2 regions of the Pseudoalteromonas sp. B131b genome follow, and region 2 is predicted to be linked to the other one. Evidence: predicted binding sites of a transcription regulator. Region 2 holds the regulator's gene; the other holds the start of a gene.
What was found. Region 2 encodes NrdR, which represses ribonucleotide reductase genes. Its sites were predicted from a motif close to AAACACNANATNTNGTGTTT; they were not measured.

Region 1: a site for NrdR is predicted at 2,970-2,989, ahead of nrdA (class 1a ribonucleoside-diphosphate reductase subunit alpha). Genes of this name have one in related genera too.

Annotation. Positions count from the first base shown of each region.
Region 1 is NZ_JARLUZ010000001.1:2,844,888-2,853,118, reverse strand. It holds partial or broken gene gyrA (DNA gyrase subunit A) at 1-1,134, opposite strand, end outside; gene ubiG (bifunctional 2-polyprenyl-6-hydroxyphenol methylase/3-demethylubiquinol 3-O-methyltransferase UbiG) at 1,311-2,021, shown strand; gene P4S65_RS13150 (HAD-IA family hydrolase) at 2,050-2,700, shown strand; gene nrdA (class 1a ribonucleoside-diphosphate reductase subunit alpha) at 3,113-5,395, shown strand; gene nrdB (class Ia ribonucleoside-diphosphate reductase subunit beta) at 5,461-6,591, shown strand; gene yfaE (class I ribonucleotide reductase maintenance protein YfaE) at 6,591-6,863, shown strand; gene aldA (aldehyde dehydrogenase) at 6,944-8,231, opposite strand, start outside.
Region 2 is NZ_JARLUZ010000001.1:1,740,395-1,748,625, forward strand. It holds gene thrA (bifunctional aspartate kinase/homoserine dehydrogenase I) at 1-94, shown strand, start outside; gene thrB (homoserine kinase) at 104-1,039, shown strand; gene thrC (threonine synthase) at 1,051-2,334, shown strand; gene glyA (serine hydroxymethyltransferase) at 2,603-3,859, shown strand; gene nrdR (transcriptional regulator NrdR) at 4,228-4,677, shown strand; gene ribD (bifunctional diaminohydroxyphosphoribosylaminopyrimidine deaminase/5-amino-6-(5-phosphoribosylamino)uracil reductase RibD) at 4,843-5,967, shown strand; partial or broken gene P4S65_RS07935 (riboflavin synthase) at 5,994-6,646, shown strand; gene ribBA (bifunctional 3,4-dihydroxy-2-butanone-4-phosphate synthase/GTP cyclohydrolase II) at 6,676-7,788, shown strand; gene ribH (6,7-dimethyl-8-ribityllumazine synthase) at 7,889-8,231, shown strand, end outside.

The DNA.
Region 1 (8,231 bases), 1.1 Mb from region 2:
ATGTGCACGATCGCGGGCTTTGCGTAAATCAAATACTGTACGACGAGTTACTACTTCACGACGGTGAATAATAAACTCTTCTAGCATTTCTTTTAAGTTGAAACACTTAGGCTGGTTGTTAATTAACGCAACCATATTCATACCAAACACAGTTTGTAACTGAGTCTGCGCATACAAGTTGTTTAAAATAACCTCGCCTACGTCACCACGTTTGATCTCAATAACGATACGCATACCGTCTTTGTCTGATTCATCACGTAGTGCACTAATGCCTTCAATTTTTTTATCTTTAACAAGCTCAGCAATTTTTTCAATTAAGCGTGCTTTGTTAACTTGATAAGGAATTTCGTGAACGATAATTGTTTCACGGCCTGTTTTTTCATCCGTTTCAATCTCAGCACGTGCACGCATGTACACTTTACCACGGCCAGTTTGGTATGCTTGTTCAATACCTTTCTTACCGTTGATAATTGCAGCGGTTGGAAAATCTGGGCCCGGAATATAATCCATTAACTCAGTTATAGTTAATTCAGGATTGATTATAAGCGCTAAACAACCATTAATAACTTCTGTTAAGTTATGTGGTGGGATATTTGTAGCCATACCTACCGCAATACCTGATGATCCGTTAACTAATAAGTTAGGGACCTTTGTTGGTAAAACGTCAGGGATTTGTTCTGTGCCGTCGTAGTTAGGAACGAAATCAACCGTTTCTTTTTCAAGATCAGCTAATAGCTCATGCGACATTTTTGCCATACGTACTTCTGTATAACGCATTGCCGCAGCTGAATCGCCATCAACCGAACCGAAGTTACCTTGGCCATCTACAAGCATATAACGTAGTGAGAATGGCTGAGCCATACGAACTATCGTGTCATAAACTGCACTGTCGCCGTGTGGGTGGTATTTACCGATTACGTCACCGACCACACGGGCCGATTTTTTGTAAGGCTTGTTCCAGTCATTACTAAGCTCGTTCATTGCAAACAAAACGCGGCGATGAACAGGTTTTAAGCCGTCACGTACGTCTGGTAATGCACGTCCTACAATTACGCTCATCGCGTAATCTAAGTAGGAGTTTTTTAACTCGTCTTCAATATTGACTGGCAGAATTTCATTGGCGAGATCAGTCATTTGATATCACATTCCTTCAGTATCAGCTCTCAACGACCCGGTATTGGGGATTAAGAGTATTGTTATTATTTCTAACAGCCATGCTATCACAATTAATTTTAATTTACAGGCGCAAAACTTTGCGATTTACCAATTTAGCCCTATATAATGGCCTCAGATTGACGAGGAAGTATTTTATGACCGAACATCAAAATGTAGATCACGCAGAAATAGCAAAATTTGAAGCCATCGCCGAGCGTTGGTGGGACCTAGACGGAGAATTCAAACCTCTTCACGAAATTAACCCGTTACGTTTAGACTTTATAGCAAACAAAACGCAAGGTTTATTCGATAAAGAAACACTCGACGTTGGCTGTGGTGGCGGTATTTTAAGCCAAAGCATGGCGCGCATGGGCGCAAAAGTAACTGGCATCGACATGGGGCAAGAGCCTTTAACTGTTGCTAAGTTGCACAGTTTAGAAACTGGCGTAAATGTAGATTATATAAAAGTGCCTGCAGAAGAGTTTGCTTCACAAAATCCAGAGCGCTTTGATGTAATAACCTGTATGGAAATGCTTGAGCACGTTCCCGACCCAGCATCTATCATTCATGCCGTAGCCGCATTAGCCAAACCAGGCGCAGACGTGTTTTTTTCAACCCTGAACAAAACACCTAAAGCATACTTATACGCTATTGTTGGTGCTGAAAAGCTTTTAAAAATGGTGCCTGAAGGTACACACGACCATAAAAAGTTTATAAAACCTGCACAGCTCATTGCATGGGCAGAGCAAGCGGGTTTAAAAGTTCGTGCAAGTACAGGCCTTTCTTATAACCCACTATCAAAGCAATATACGCTTAATAACGACGTTAGCGTAAATTACATACTTTATTTTGAGAAGTTAGCTTAATGGCTAACTCTCAAGCCCCCATCCCCTTATTGAGTACGATGCATTTTTATTTGATTTAGACGGCACCCTACTCGACACTGCTGATGATTTAGGTGCCGCTTTAAACGCGGTGCTTATTAGCAATAAAATAGAGCCTGTTAGTAGTGATATATACCGTCCTGCGGCATCTAACGGCGCTGGCGCATTATTAGAGGCTGGTTTTAAAGCGTTATGGGACAAACAACCCCAAAACGAGCTTATAAAGCAATTAGTTGACGAGTACGCTGCAAACATAGCAAATCACACACGCTGCTTCAGCGGAGTTGAATCGTTACTTATCGCCCTAGATCAGAAAAAGATCAAATGGGGGATCATGACTAACAAACCAGGGTTTTTAACCGATCCTTTAGTTGCAGCTATTCCTGCTTTAAAAAATGCCAGTGTAGTAATAAGTGGTGACACTTTAGCAGAGGCTAAGCCATCACCTTTACCACTGCTACATTGTGCAAAGCTTATGCAAGTACAGCCAAAGCGTTGTTTATACATTGGTGATGCACAGCGTGACATACAAGCAGGCAAAGCAGCAGGTATGCATACCGCGACTGCACTTTGGGGTTACATTCCCAGTGAAGATGAGGCATTAAGCTGGAAAGCCAATTTAAACTGGCTAAGTCCAATTGATGGTTTTAACCATATATAGTGCTATGTTAATTAATAAACACTATATATTGTGATTGTGTTAGTTTTTAGGCAAAGCTTGCTGATAAAAAAAGCAGTCAAAATTTATTTTTAAAATGCGTAAATTTAGCAGATCATTAGTTGATTTTTGCATATTTCAACTTAAATGATTGTTCGAAGGTGAGTGTCTACTAACACAAATGCGTTATCCCAAAGTTATCCACAAACAGGGGCAATTATGTCCCTTGCAAAACAATGCAGACCACACTATCTTGTGATCTCTAAATTGAACAACACCAGATATTGTGGCCAAATGTTATTCAATTAAATTCACTAATTTGGTGAAACCTATAATAAATGAGCACTACACCTTGCTAATTTGAGGTGTAAACATTGGTCAAAATACATAATCCCCAAGGAATACAGGCAAAGCTATGAACCAACAGTTATCTGTAAGCAAACGTGACGGGCGTAAAGAGCCGCTTGATCTTGATAAGATCCATCGCGTTATTGAATGGGCCGCCGAAGGTTTAAATAACGTTTCGGTTTCGCAAGTTGAATTAAAATCACACATTCAATTTTACGATGGTATTCGTACCAAAGATATTCACGAAACCATTATTAAAGCAGCTGCAGATCAGATTTCAAAAGAATCGCCAGATTACCAGTATTTATCAGCGCGTTTAGCTGTATTCCACCTACGTAAAAAAGCCTATGGCCAATTTGAGCCACCACGTTTATTTGATCATGTAACTAAAATGGTTGAAGACAAACGCTATGATGCTCACTTATTAGTAGATTATACAGAGCAAGAGTTAGATGAGCTTGATGCGTACCTTGATCATTCTCGCGATCTTAACTTCAGCTACGCTGCTGTAAAACAGCTTGAAGGTAAGTACCTCGTTCAAAACCGTGTAACAGGTGAAATTTACGAAAGCGCACAGTTTTTATATATTTTAGTAGCGGCAAGTTTATTTGCTGACTACCCACGTGAAACGCGTACTAATTACATTAAACGTTTTTATGATGCGGTATCGTTATTTAAGATTTCATTGCCTACACCAATAATGGCTGGTGTTCGTACCCCTACTCGTCAATTTAGCTCATGTGTATTAATTGAATGTGGCGACAGCCTCGATTCAATCAATGCAACATCATCAGCTATTGTTAAGTACGTTTCACAACGTGCGGGTATTGGTATTAACGCAGGTCGAATTCGTGCGCTAGGTAGCCATATTCGTAATGGCGAAGCGTATCACACTGGTTGTATTCCTTTTTATAAGCACTTTCAAACAGCGGTTAAAAGTTGTTCGCAAGGTGGTGTACGTGGCGGCGCTGCAACATTGTTCTACCCGCTTTGGCACCTAGAAGTAGAAAACCTACTGGTACTTAAAAATAATCGTGGTGTAGAGGACAACCGTGTTCGTCACCTAGATTACGGCGTACAATTTAATAAATTAATGTATTCTCGTTTAATTAAAGACGATTACATTACGTTATTTAGCCCATCAGATGTGCCTGGCCTTTATGATGCATTTTTTGAAGACCAAGCAGAATTTGATGCGCTTTACGTCAAATACGAACAAGACGAGTCTATCCGTAAAAAGCGTATCAAAGCCATTGAGCTTTTCTCTATGTTTGCCCAAGAACGTGCAAGTACTGGTCGTATTTACTTACAAAATGTGGATCACTGTAATACACACAGCCCGTTCATTGCTAAAGTTGCGCCTATTCGCCAATCTAACTTATGTTTAGAAATTGCATTGCCAACTAAGCCACTTAATAACGTAAATGACGAAGAAGGCGAAATTGCCCTTTGTACACTTTCTGCGTTTAACTTAGGTGCAATAGAATCACTTGATGAGCTTGAAGAATTAGCTGAGCTTGCTGTACGTGCACTTGATAACTTACTTGATTTCCAAGACTACCCTGTACCGGCTGCTAAAAATGCAACTATGGGACGCCGTACGTTAGGAATAGGTGTAATTAACTACGCATACTACCTAGCTAAAAACGGTAAACGTTATTCAGATGGCAGCGCGAACGCCCTGACTCACAAAACATTTGAAGCGATTCAATACTACTTGATGAAAGCATCTAATGAGCTTGCTAAAGAGCGTGGTGCATGTCCTAAGTTTAACGAAACAACGTACTCTCAAGGCATTATGCCAACTGATACGTACAAACGTGATTTAGATAAGATTTGTGATGAACCACTTCATCTTGATTGGGATACATTACGTGCAAACATTAAAGAGCACGGCATGCGTAACTCAACACTAAGTGCATTAATGCCATCAGAAACATCGTCGCAAATCTCTAACGCAACTAACGGTATTGAGCCACCACGTGGACATATTAGTGTTAAAGCAAGCAAAGATGGTATTTTAAAACAAGTAGTTCCTGAGTATGAACGCTTAAAAAATAACTATGAGTTATTATGGGATATCCCATCAAACGATGGTTACTTACAGCTTGTTGGCATAATGCAAAAATTTGTTGACCAAACAATTTCTGCAAATACAAATTATGATCCAAACAAGTTCGAAGGCGGTAAAGTACCTATGCAAGTCTTATTAAAAGACTTACTAAGCGCGTACAAACTAGGTGTTAAAACCTTGTATTACCACAATACTCGCGATGGCGCCTCAGATTCACAAGAAGATGCTCCAGAAGTGGAAGATGACGATTGTGAAGGCGGCGCGTGTAAAATATAACTGCTGATTTTTATTTTAAGCGGGCATTTAGCCCGCTTTTTCTGATAGTTTTTTGAGTGATAAACATGTCTTATACTACTTTTAGCCGAAACCATAATAACCAAATGCAAGAGCCAATGTTTTTTGGCCAAACTGTAAACGTATCTCGTTACGACCAACAAAAATACCCAATTTTTGAAAAGCTAATTGAAAAGCAACTGTCTTTCTTTTGGCGTCCTGAGGAAGTAGATGTAAGTAAAGACCGTTTAGACTTTCAGGCATTACCAGATCACGAAAAGCATATATTTTTAAGCAACTTAAAATACCAAACACTGCTTGATAGTGTACAAGGTCGTTCGCCAAACGTGGCTCTACTTCCAATTGTATCGCTACCAGAGCTTGAAACATGGATAGAAACATGGGCGTTCAGTGAAACAATTCACAGCCGCTCATACACGCATATTATCCGTAACGTAACACAAGCACCTGAGCTTATTTTTGATGACATTGTTAGCAACGATAAAATTAGCGAACGTGCTGATGCGGTAACAAAATATTACGATGACCTAATTAACTCTGTATCACTTTACAATTTATACGGTGAAGGCAAACACGAAATTAACGGTAAAACCGTTATCGTGAATTTATTTGAGCTTAAAAAGAAACTTTACCTTGCAATGATGTCGGTAAATATTTTAGAGGCGATTCGTTTTTACGTAAGCTTTGCATGTTCGTTTGCGTTTGCTGAGCGTGAACTGATGGAAGGTAACGCTAAAATCATCAAGCTTATTGCGCGCGATGAAGCACTGCATCTTTCGGGTACTCAGCATATTTTAAATATTATGCAAGACGGTAAAGACGACCCAGAAATGGCGATTGTTGCCGCTCAGTGCCGAGACGAAGCAATTAAAATGTTTGTTGAAGCCGCAGAGCAAGAAAAAGAATGGGCAGAATACCTGTTTAAAGATGGCTCAATGATTGGTTTAAATAAACATATTTTATGTCAGTACGTTGAATACATCACCAACGCCCGTATGACTGCGATTGGCTTACCTGCACAGTTTGAAAACAACAGTAACCCTATTCCATGGATCAACTCATGGCTCGTGTCTGATAATGTACAAGTAGCACCACAAGAAGCAGAAATAAGCTCATACCTTGTTGGTCAAATTGACTCTCAAGTTGATGCATCAGAATTTGGTGATTTTGATTTATAATGAGTGACAAGTCTACTGCAAGCATAACGCTTGCAGAAAACAGCCAGTGTATAGAATTTAATACTGGCTGCCCTTCTCTTTTACACTGCTTAGAATCCATGAAAATAGACGTCGCATTCCAATGCCGTGAAGGCTACTGTGGAGCTTGCAGAGCTACTTTAGTGTCTGGCAGTGTTGAGTATAACGAAGAGCCACTTGCGTTTGTGCGAGAAGGCGAAATATTGTTGTGCTGCTGTAAACCCAATGGCGATATAAGTATTAATTTAAAGTAATCTGCTGACAAATAAAAAGCCAATAATGAAAACATTATTGGCTTTTTGCTTAAGCTGCATTACGGCTAAATTTTGGAATATTATTTTTCTTTCAAATAAACGGTTTTCTTCTCTAGATATTGCTCTAGACCAAATTTACCATCTTCGCCGCCAAAGCCGCTCTGTTTCCAGCCATTATGAAAACCTTGGTGCTGCTCACCCATACCACGGTTAATATAAACTTCACCCACTTCTAATTCGTTAATGGCTTTATTAATATCGAAAAAGTTTTGCGTAAATATATAAGCGCTTAAGCCATAAATACTGTCGTTACAGTATTCAATCGCTTGCTCCATATCTTTAACTTTAACAATAGGGAGTACTGGGCCAAAAGTTTCTTCGTGCACTGCAATGTTATTTTGCTTAACGTCTACAAGTAACGTGGGTTCGTACCAACAACCGCCTTCAAAACCCTCAACAGAAGCAACTTTACCACCAGTGGCGACAGAAGCGCCTTGTTGAATACTTTGTTGAACTATGTGATCAATGTTGTCTATTTCGCGTTGATTACATTTAGGACCCATTTGCGTATCTGGGTTCATAGGATCTCCAACACGAAGTGCTTTTACAGCTGGTATAAATTTAGCCATAAACGCATCGTACACAGACTCTTGAACATATAAACGCTCAACACAGGTGCATACTTGCCCGCAGTTAGCAAAACGACCCCAAAGCGCACCTTCAACAGCCTCATCAAGGTCGGCATCGGCCATAACAACCATTGGCGCTTTACCGCCAAGTTCAAGCATTACAGGCGTCATGTATTCTGCGCTAGTTTTGTAGATTTGCTTACCTGCAGCAGTAGAGCCTGTCATGGTGATCATTTTAGTAATTGGGCTTTCACACAATGCTTGGCCAACAACAGAACCTGATCCATTAATAACGTTTAGCACGCCAGCAGGAATACCCGCTTCGTTTGCTAAACGACCTAGCTCGGTGGTTGCTAAAGGTGTTTCTTGAGTAGGTTTTAATACAATAGAGTTACCTGTGATCAACGCAGGTCCAATTTTACGACCAGCCAATGCCAACGGAAAATTCCACGCAGTAATACCCACAACTACGCCTCGTGGCACTTTATGAATGTATATTTTTTCATCATCGTTATCTGAAGGTAAAATATCGCCTTCAATAGTAAGTGCATGGTCGCATGCATAGTCAATAAAAGTCGCTGTTACGTCGACTTCCATTTGTGCAACTGATAGTAATTTACCTTGCTCTGCAACAAGCATTGGCGCAAGAATATCTTTATTTTCACGAATTTTGTTAGCAAACACACGCAATATATTTTGACGTGTGCGAGCTGTCAATTTAGCCCACTTTTTCTGTCCT
Region 2 (8,231 bases):
GCCGCGTCCGTTTGTAATTCGTGGTTATGGTGCAGGCTCTGAAGTAACAGCAGCGGGTGTATTTGCTGATATTTTAAAAACGCTATCGCGCTAGGAGCACATTATGATTGAAGTATATGCGCCGGCGTCTATTGGTAATTTTGCAGTGGGTTTTGATGCCCTTGGCGCAGCCCTTGCGCCAATTGATGGCAGTTTATTAGGCGATGTAGCCGTTGTCAGCGCAGCACCAAGCGACGAATTTATTTGCACAGGCGAGTACGCTCATAAGTTACCAAGTGATGCGCAGGATAATTTAGCGTACCAGTGTTTAGTGCATTTTAGAGCGCATGTTGCGCCTACTATGCCAAGCGTAAAGCTCGAGCTTAAAAAGAATTTACCAATTGGATCTGGACTTGGATCTAGTGCATGCTCGGTCGTGGCTACCTTTGCTGCTCTTGATCAATTTGCACAAACTAACTTAAGTCAGGTTGAGCTTATTGAGCTTATGGCTGACTTCGAAGCTGTAGTGAGCGGTGGCCGTCATTACGACAACATCACGCCATGTTATTTAGGTGGTTTGCAATTAACAGGTGGTTTAATCCCTGATAAATCGATTGCACTGCCTGTTGATGAAAATTGGTACTACGTTGCTGCGTTCCCTGGTTTTTCACTCAACACTGCAAAAGCGCGCTCGGTTTTACCAAAAGAGTTGAGCATGCATGCAAGTGTTGAGTTTGCACAGCGTTTATCGGCATTTAGTAGCTTACTGTTAACTAATCGTTTTGACGATGCGCTGAGCATAATGAAAGATGAAATAGCAGAACCTTACCGCGCACCGCTTATTAAAGGCTTTAGTGAAGCCAAAGCAAGCTTACCAGCGCTGGGCGCTGAAATAGTGAGTATTTCGGGCGCAGGACCCACCTTGTTTAGTGTATGTAAAACACTTGAAGCTGCACAGCAATGCGCGCAGTGGTTAGAGGCAAATTACATTAACGAGCAAGGCTTTTGCCACATTTGTAAATTAGATAACGACGGCACGCGTCAATTAACAGTTTTATAGGATAGGTAGTCATGCAATTACATAATTTAAAAGATAGCTCACAAAAAGTGTCGTTCGTTGAAGCCGTAAAAACAGGTTTGGGTCGTAATCAAGGTGTGTTTTTTCCTGAAACCCTTGCCCCACTGTCCGATGTTGATGCATTGCTTGATATGGACTTTGTTACACGCAGTGGCAAAATATTATCTCACCTAATTGGTGATGAGCTACCAAGCGACACTGTGGCACAAATGGTTAAAAATGCATTTAATTTTCCAGTTAAGCTGGTGGAAGTTGAAGAGAATACATACTGCTTAGAGTTGTTTCATGGTCCTACGCTTGCGTTTAAAGACTTTGGTGGTCGCTTTATGGCAGAGTGTTTGGCGCAATTTAATAAAGATGAAAAAGTAACTATTTTAACCGCAACATCGGGCGATACTGGTGCAGCCGTTGCACATGCTTTTTATAACAAGCCAAATATTGATGTTGTAATTTTATATCCTAAAGGCAAAATTTCACTTGCTCAGCAAAAGCTATTTACTACGCTAGGTAACAATATTCATTGTTATGCAGTTGAGGGCAGCTTTGATGATTGCCAAGAGTTAGTTAAAAATGCCTTTTTAGATGAAGAAGTTAAATCAACACTTGGGCTTAATTCTGCTAATTCAATTAATATTAGCCGTTTAGTTGCTCAGGTTTGTTATTACTTTGAGGCCATTGCACAACTACCAAAAGAAAAACGCGCAACAGCGCATATATCAGTGCCAAGTGGCAACTTTGGTAATGTATGTGCTGCAATGATTGGTGCGGTTATTGGCTTACCTGTAGGTAAATTAAGTGCAACAACCAACCAAAATGATACTGTGCCGCGCTTTATGCTTGATAAAACGTGGACGCCAAGCGCAACACTTGAGTCGCTTTCAAATGCAATGGATGTAAGTAAGCCAAACAACTGGCCACGTGTGCAAACAATGTTAGATAATAACTGGTTTAGCTACGATAACTTTTATTCAACTAGCGTAAACGAGCAAGACACGCAATCGGTGATGAAAAAAATTCAACAAACGGGTTATGTTGCAGAGCCTCACACTGCTATTGCGTACCAAGGTCTTGTTGAAAATCGAGCGCCTGGTGCAGCGGGTATCTTTTTAGCGACCGCTCACCCTGCTAAGTTTAAAGAAAGCGTGGAGGATATTTTAAATATTGAATTGGATATGCCAAAACCACTTAGCGATGCATTAGCAAAACCATGTCTAGCAAGCGATATAAACGCCGATTACGACGCATTACGTACAGAAATACTTGCAAAGCTAGGATAATAAAAAATAACAATTAAAGCGGCTATGGCCGCTTTTTTTATAAATTATAATTCAAAAAAGAGAGGCTTTCATTAGCTAATTAAATGTGAAAAATGAAATGCATTTAAAATAGTTATGTACTTATTAAAAAATATCATCTTAAAAAGTCTGTGAAATAGTTTCAATCCCTGTTTAAATATCCTCAACTTAAGAGCGTAGGCAAAGAGTCGTTTAAAGCGTACAATAAAGCCTCTAAAAAACACCATACACGTTGCCCTAGGAGACCCCAATGTTAGAACGTAGCATGAATATTTCGGATTTTGATCCAGAGTTATTTGACGCAATCACTAAAGAAACTGCTCGCCAAGAAGAGCACATTGAACTAATTGCATCTGAAAACTACTGTAGCCCACGTGTACTAGAAGCACAGGGTTCACAGCTTACTAACAAATACGCAGAAGGTTACCCAGGCAAACGTTATTATGGCGGTTGTGAGCATGTAGATGTTGTTGAGCAATTAGCAATTGACCGTGCTAACGAATTATTTGGTTCTGACTACGCAAACGTACAGCCACATGCCGGTTCGCAAGCAAATGCTGCTGTTTTTCTAGCGCTATTAGAAGCAGGCGACACTGTACTTGGTATGAGCTTAGCTCATGGTGGTCACTTAACTCACGGTTCTCACGTAAGCTTCTCTGGTAAGCTTTACAATGCAATACAATACGGACTAGATGAAGCAACGGGCGAAATTGATTACGCACAAGTTGAAGCACTAGCACTTGAGCACAAACCAAAAATGATTATTGGTGGTTTCTCAGCGTACTCAGGTATTGTTGATTGGGCTAAATTCCGTGAAATTGCTGACAAAGTAGGTGCTTACCTGTTTGTTGATATGGCTCACGTTGCAGGTTTAATTGCGGCAGGGGTTTACCCAAGCCCAGTTCCTCATGCACATGTTGTAACTACAACTACGCATAAAACACTTGCTGGTCCTCGTGGTGGTTTAATTATTTCTGCATGTGGCGACGAAGCAATCTATAAAAAGCTTAACAGCGCAGTTTTCCCTGGTGGCCAAGGTGGCCCTTTATGTCACGTTATTGCAGCAAAAGCAGTGGCATTTAAAGAAGCGCTTCAACCAGAATTTAAAGTATACCAAACACAAGTTGTTAAAAACGCAAAAGCAATGGTTGCTGTAATGCAAGAGCGCGGCTACAAAATCGTATCTGACAAAACTGAAAACCACTTATTCCTACTCGATTTGATCGATAAAGATATTACTGGTAAAGATGCAGACGCAGCCCTTGGTAACGCTAACATCACAGTTAATAAAAACTCAGTGCCAAACGATCCACGTTCTCCATTTGTAACATCTGGTTTGCGTATTGGTTCTCCTGCAATCACTCGTCGTGGTTTCAAAGAAGAAGAATCAAAAGAGCTTGCTGGCTGGATTTGTGACGTACTAGATAACATCACTGATGAATCTGTACAGGTGCAAGTTAAAGAAAAAGTTAAAGCAATTTGTGCAAAATTACCTGTTTACGCTTAATTGCATAAGCAGCAGTAATTTAGAGCACATAGGCTAGGGGCCTGTTTATCTTTCGAGGTTTAATTTGCAGTAGTATGTTTGGTTTTTAGGCAAGGCAGAGTCTATGTAGTGTGGTTACTCCACACAAATAGGCGATAACGCAGCATAAATGGCAAACATGCACTGCCCTCGGGTTCGTCCTAGGGGCGATTTACTCTTTGTTGCTCGGTTTTTACTTAGCCCACTAGGTTACAAACCTCGCGCCGCGATTAAATCGCCCCTAGATAGAACAAATTTAATCCTGAAAGGTCAACAGGCCCTATTTTTTTGCTAAGATAAAAGACCGCTATTTAGCGGTCTTTTTTGTTTTAAAACGGAAGTACCGAGCTATGCATTGTCCATTTTGTACCGCAAAAGATACTAAAGTTATTGACTCACGCCTTGTTGGCGGCGGCCATCAAGTTCGCAGGCGTCGTGAGTGTAACGACTGCCACGAGCGCTTTACTACATTTGAAGGCGCTGAACTGGTTATGCCTCGTGTTATTAAACAAGACGGTAGCCGCGAACCATTTAACGAAGATAAATTATTAAATGGCTTAAATCGCGCACTCGAAAAACGCCCAGTGAGCACAGAGCAAGTAGACGAAGTAGTGAATATAATAAAATCGCAGTTGCGTGCTACAGGCGAGCGAGAAATTTCAAGCCATTTGGTGGGTGAATGCATTATGGAAGCCCTCAAAAAGCTCGATAAAGTAGCTTACGTAAGATTTGCCTCTGTTTATCGTTCGTTTGAAGACATACGCGAATTTGGCGAAGAAATTGCCCGTTTAGGGGAGTAATACCAATTTTATTAAAAACATGATCATTCTATCGCATTAAATAGCGCACTCACTGCGTTAAAAATTATTTATATAGAATAACTATATGTCATAATTTTCGCCTTGTTATTACGCTATTTTCTTAGCGCTATAATAGAACACTTATTTAACGCAATTGGTATAACAATGCAAAGCCAAACTACTTTTACTGAACATGACGAAATGTATATGGCACGTGCCATAGAACTTGCCAAAAAAGGCCGGTTTACTACCACGCCTAACCCTAATGTTGGCTGTGTATTAGTTAAAAATAATCAAATAATTGGTGAGGGTTTTCATCAATTAGCAGGTCAAGGTCATGCTGAAGTAAATGCACTGGCAATCGCTGGAAAAAATGCACAAGGTGCAACGGCTTATGTAACGCTTGAACCGTGTAGTCATTATGGGCGTACGCCACCGTGCGCTGAAGGCTTAAAAAAGGCGGGCGTAGTAAAAGTAATTGCCGCTATGGTTGATACAAACCCACAAGTTGCAGGCAAAGGCCTTAAAATATTGAGCGACGCCGGTATTGACGTTGCTTATGGGTTACTTGAATCACAAGCGCGGGCACTTAACGTTGGCTTTTTTAAGCGTATGGAACAAGGCTTACCTTATGTGACCTGTAAAATGGCAGCAAGTATTGATGGTAAAACAGCGCTTAAAAATGGGCAAAGTAAGTGGATCACAAGTCCTGCTGCTCGACAAGACGTACAATTATACCGAGCGAAAAGCTGCGCTATTTTAACCGGTGCCGATACCGTGTTAGTCGATGATGCTAAACTTAATGTGCGACTAAGTGAGCTGCCTTGCACACTGCCTACTGATTTGCCGCTTCGCCAGCCCGTGCGTGTTATAATTGACTCTCAAAACCGTTTAACACCTGACCTTGCTTTATTTGAAATCCAAAGTGATGTAATTATATTTACCATTAAGGTTGATAAATCATTGCAATGGCCGCATTTTGTAAAGCATATTGAAGTCAGTGAAAGTAACGGTAAAGTTGATTTACAAGCCGTTTTAGAAAAACTTGGGCAACTGCAGTTTAATAATGTTTGGCTTGAAGCTGGCGCAACACTTGCTGGTAAAATGACAGAGCTTAATTTAGTTGACGAGTTTGTTTTTTATTTAGCGCCTAAACTAATGGGCCATGATGCAAAAAGTTTAGTTAATTTTCCTGAATTGACGAGTATGCAAAACACCGTTGATTTAACATTTAATGAATGTGCGCGCATTGGTGACGACTTACGTATCACCGCGTTAAAAACTCATTAAAATCACTTAATAAAAAGAGTAGCGCTATGTTTACTGGGATAATAGAAGCCACAGGCAAAATTGCTTTATTACAAAAAAACAAGGCGACTTAGCCATTCGTATCCAAAGTGCTGACCTTGATATGAAAGACGTAAAGCTAGGCGACAGCATTGCAACCAATGGCGTTTGCTTAACCGTAGTTGATAAACATATTGACGGTTTTAGTGCTGATTTATCTAACGAGACGATTGGTTTAACCGGTTTTGCTCACTATGCTTTAGGGCAAACGGTGAATCTTGAAAAAGCCATGCAACCTGTTTCGCGTTTAGGCGGTCATTTAGTATCTGGCCATGTTGATGGCATAGCAACGATTACAAGCATTACAGCAAACGCTCGAGCAACAGAGTATTGGCTTACAACCGAAGAAAATTTAATGAAATACATTCCTTACAAAGGTTCGGTATGTATTGATGGTATAAGCCTGACAGTAAACGCTGTAGAAGGTAATAAATTCAAATTAACAATTGTCCCACATACGAGTGAGCAAACCACAATTGCTCATTTTAAAGTAGGCACTCAAGTTAATTTAGAAGTCGATCAAATTGCACGTTATTTAGAGCGCCTTATAAAAGGTGCAGAGCAACCAACGGGCTCTGATATTTCGATGAGCTTACTCGCTAAAGCGGGTTTTATTAAATAACGAAACTGATAACTTACACGAGCAAATTTATGAATTTACACAGCGCACAAGAAATCATCGACGATATTAAAGCCGGTAAAATGGTTATTTTAATGGATGATGAAGATAGAGAAAATGAAGGCGATTTAATAATAGCTGCTGAGCATATTAGCGCAGAAGCGATTAATTTCATGGCTACCCATGGCCGTGGTTTAATTTGTTTAACCATGACGCAAGAGCGTTGCGAGCAACTTGATTTACCGTTAATGGTTAAAAACAATGGTGCAGCATTTTCGACTAACTTTACAATGTCGATAGAAGCATCTAAAGGTGTTACAACCGGTATTTCAGCAGCAGATAGAGCGCGCACAGTGCAAGCGGCTATAGCTAAAGGTGCAATACCAAGTGATATTGTGCAGCCGGGGCATATTTTTCCTATTATGGCACAACCTGGTGGCGTATTAACTCGCGCAGGACACACCGAAGCTGGCTGTGATTTAGCGCGTTTGGCTGGGCTTGAAGCATCATCTGTTATTGTTGAAATACTTAATGCTGATGGCACCATGGCGCGTCGCCCTGATTTAGAAGTCTTTGCGAAAGAGCACGGTATTAAAATTGGCACCATTGCTGATTTAATCGAATACCGCAACTTAAACGAAACAACAATTGAGCAAGTAGCAAAATGTAAGTTACCAACAGAGCATGGTGAGTTTGATTTGGTGACTTACAAAGACACAATTGACGGCCAATTACATTACGTATTGCTCAAAGGCGATATAAAAGATCAAGAGCCGACAAATGTACGTGTACATTTACAAAGTACCTTTAACGATATTCTACTTTCAGACAGAAGTGCTGACCGTAGCTGGGGTCTTTCTGAAGCAATGGCCTATATTGCTAAAAATGAAGGTGCTTTAGTTATTTTAGGTAAGCAAGAAAGCACTGAAGAATTAGAAGCAACAGTAAAAGCATTCGCGGCAGCTGATGCTGGCGAAAGCGTTACACCACGTAAATTCAAAGGTACATCTCGTACTGTTGGCGTAGGCTCGCAAATACTTGCCGATCTTGGAATTAAACAAATGCGATTAATGAGTCGTCCTAAAAAGTACCATGCACTTTCGGGCTTTCATTTAGAAGTTGTTGATTACATTGAGCCACAATAAGCATCACGCTTAAACTAGGCTATTATTTTATTTTTATGGTATGATGCGCAGCAATTTTTGCGCAATCGCAACCGCTTGAACTTATTTTTAGGGTTATCAAATGAAAATTATTGAAGGTAATAAGTACGCTCCAGGCAAAAAGTTTGCCATTGTCATTTCTCGTTTTAATGACTTTATTGGTAGCAGCCTCCTTGCAGGTGCTGTTGATGAGCTAAAACGCACTGGTGGCGTATCTGATGACGACATTACCGTTATTTATGTACCAGGCGCGGTAGAATTACCTTTAGCGGCTAAACGCGTTGCAGCAAAAAAAGAGTATGATGCAATCATCGCATTAGGCGTAGTGATCAGAGGTGGTACACCACACTTTGACCTAGTTGCTGGCGAATCAAACAAAGGTCTTGCGCAAGTATCACTTGAGTATGATATCCCGGTTGCATTTG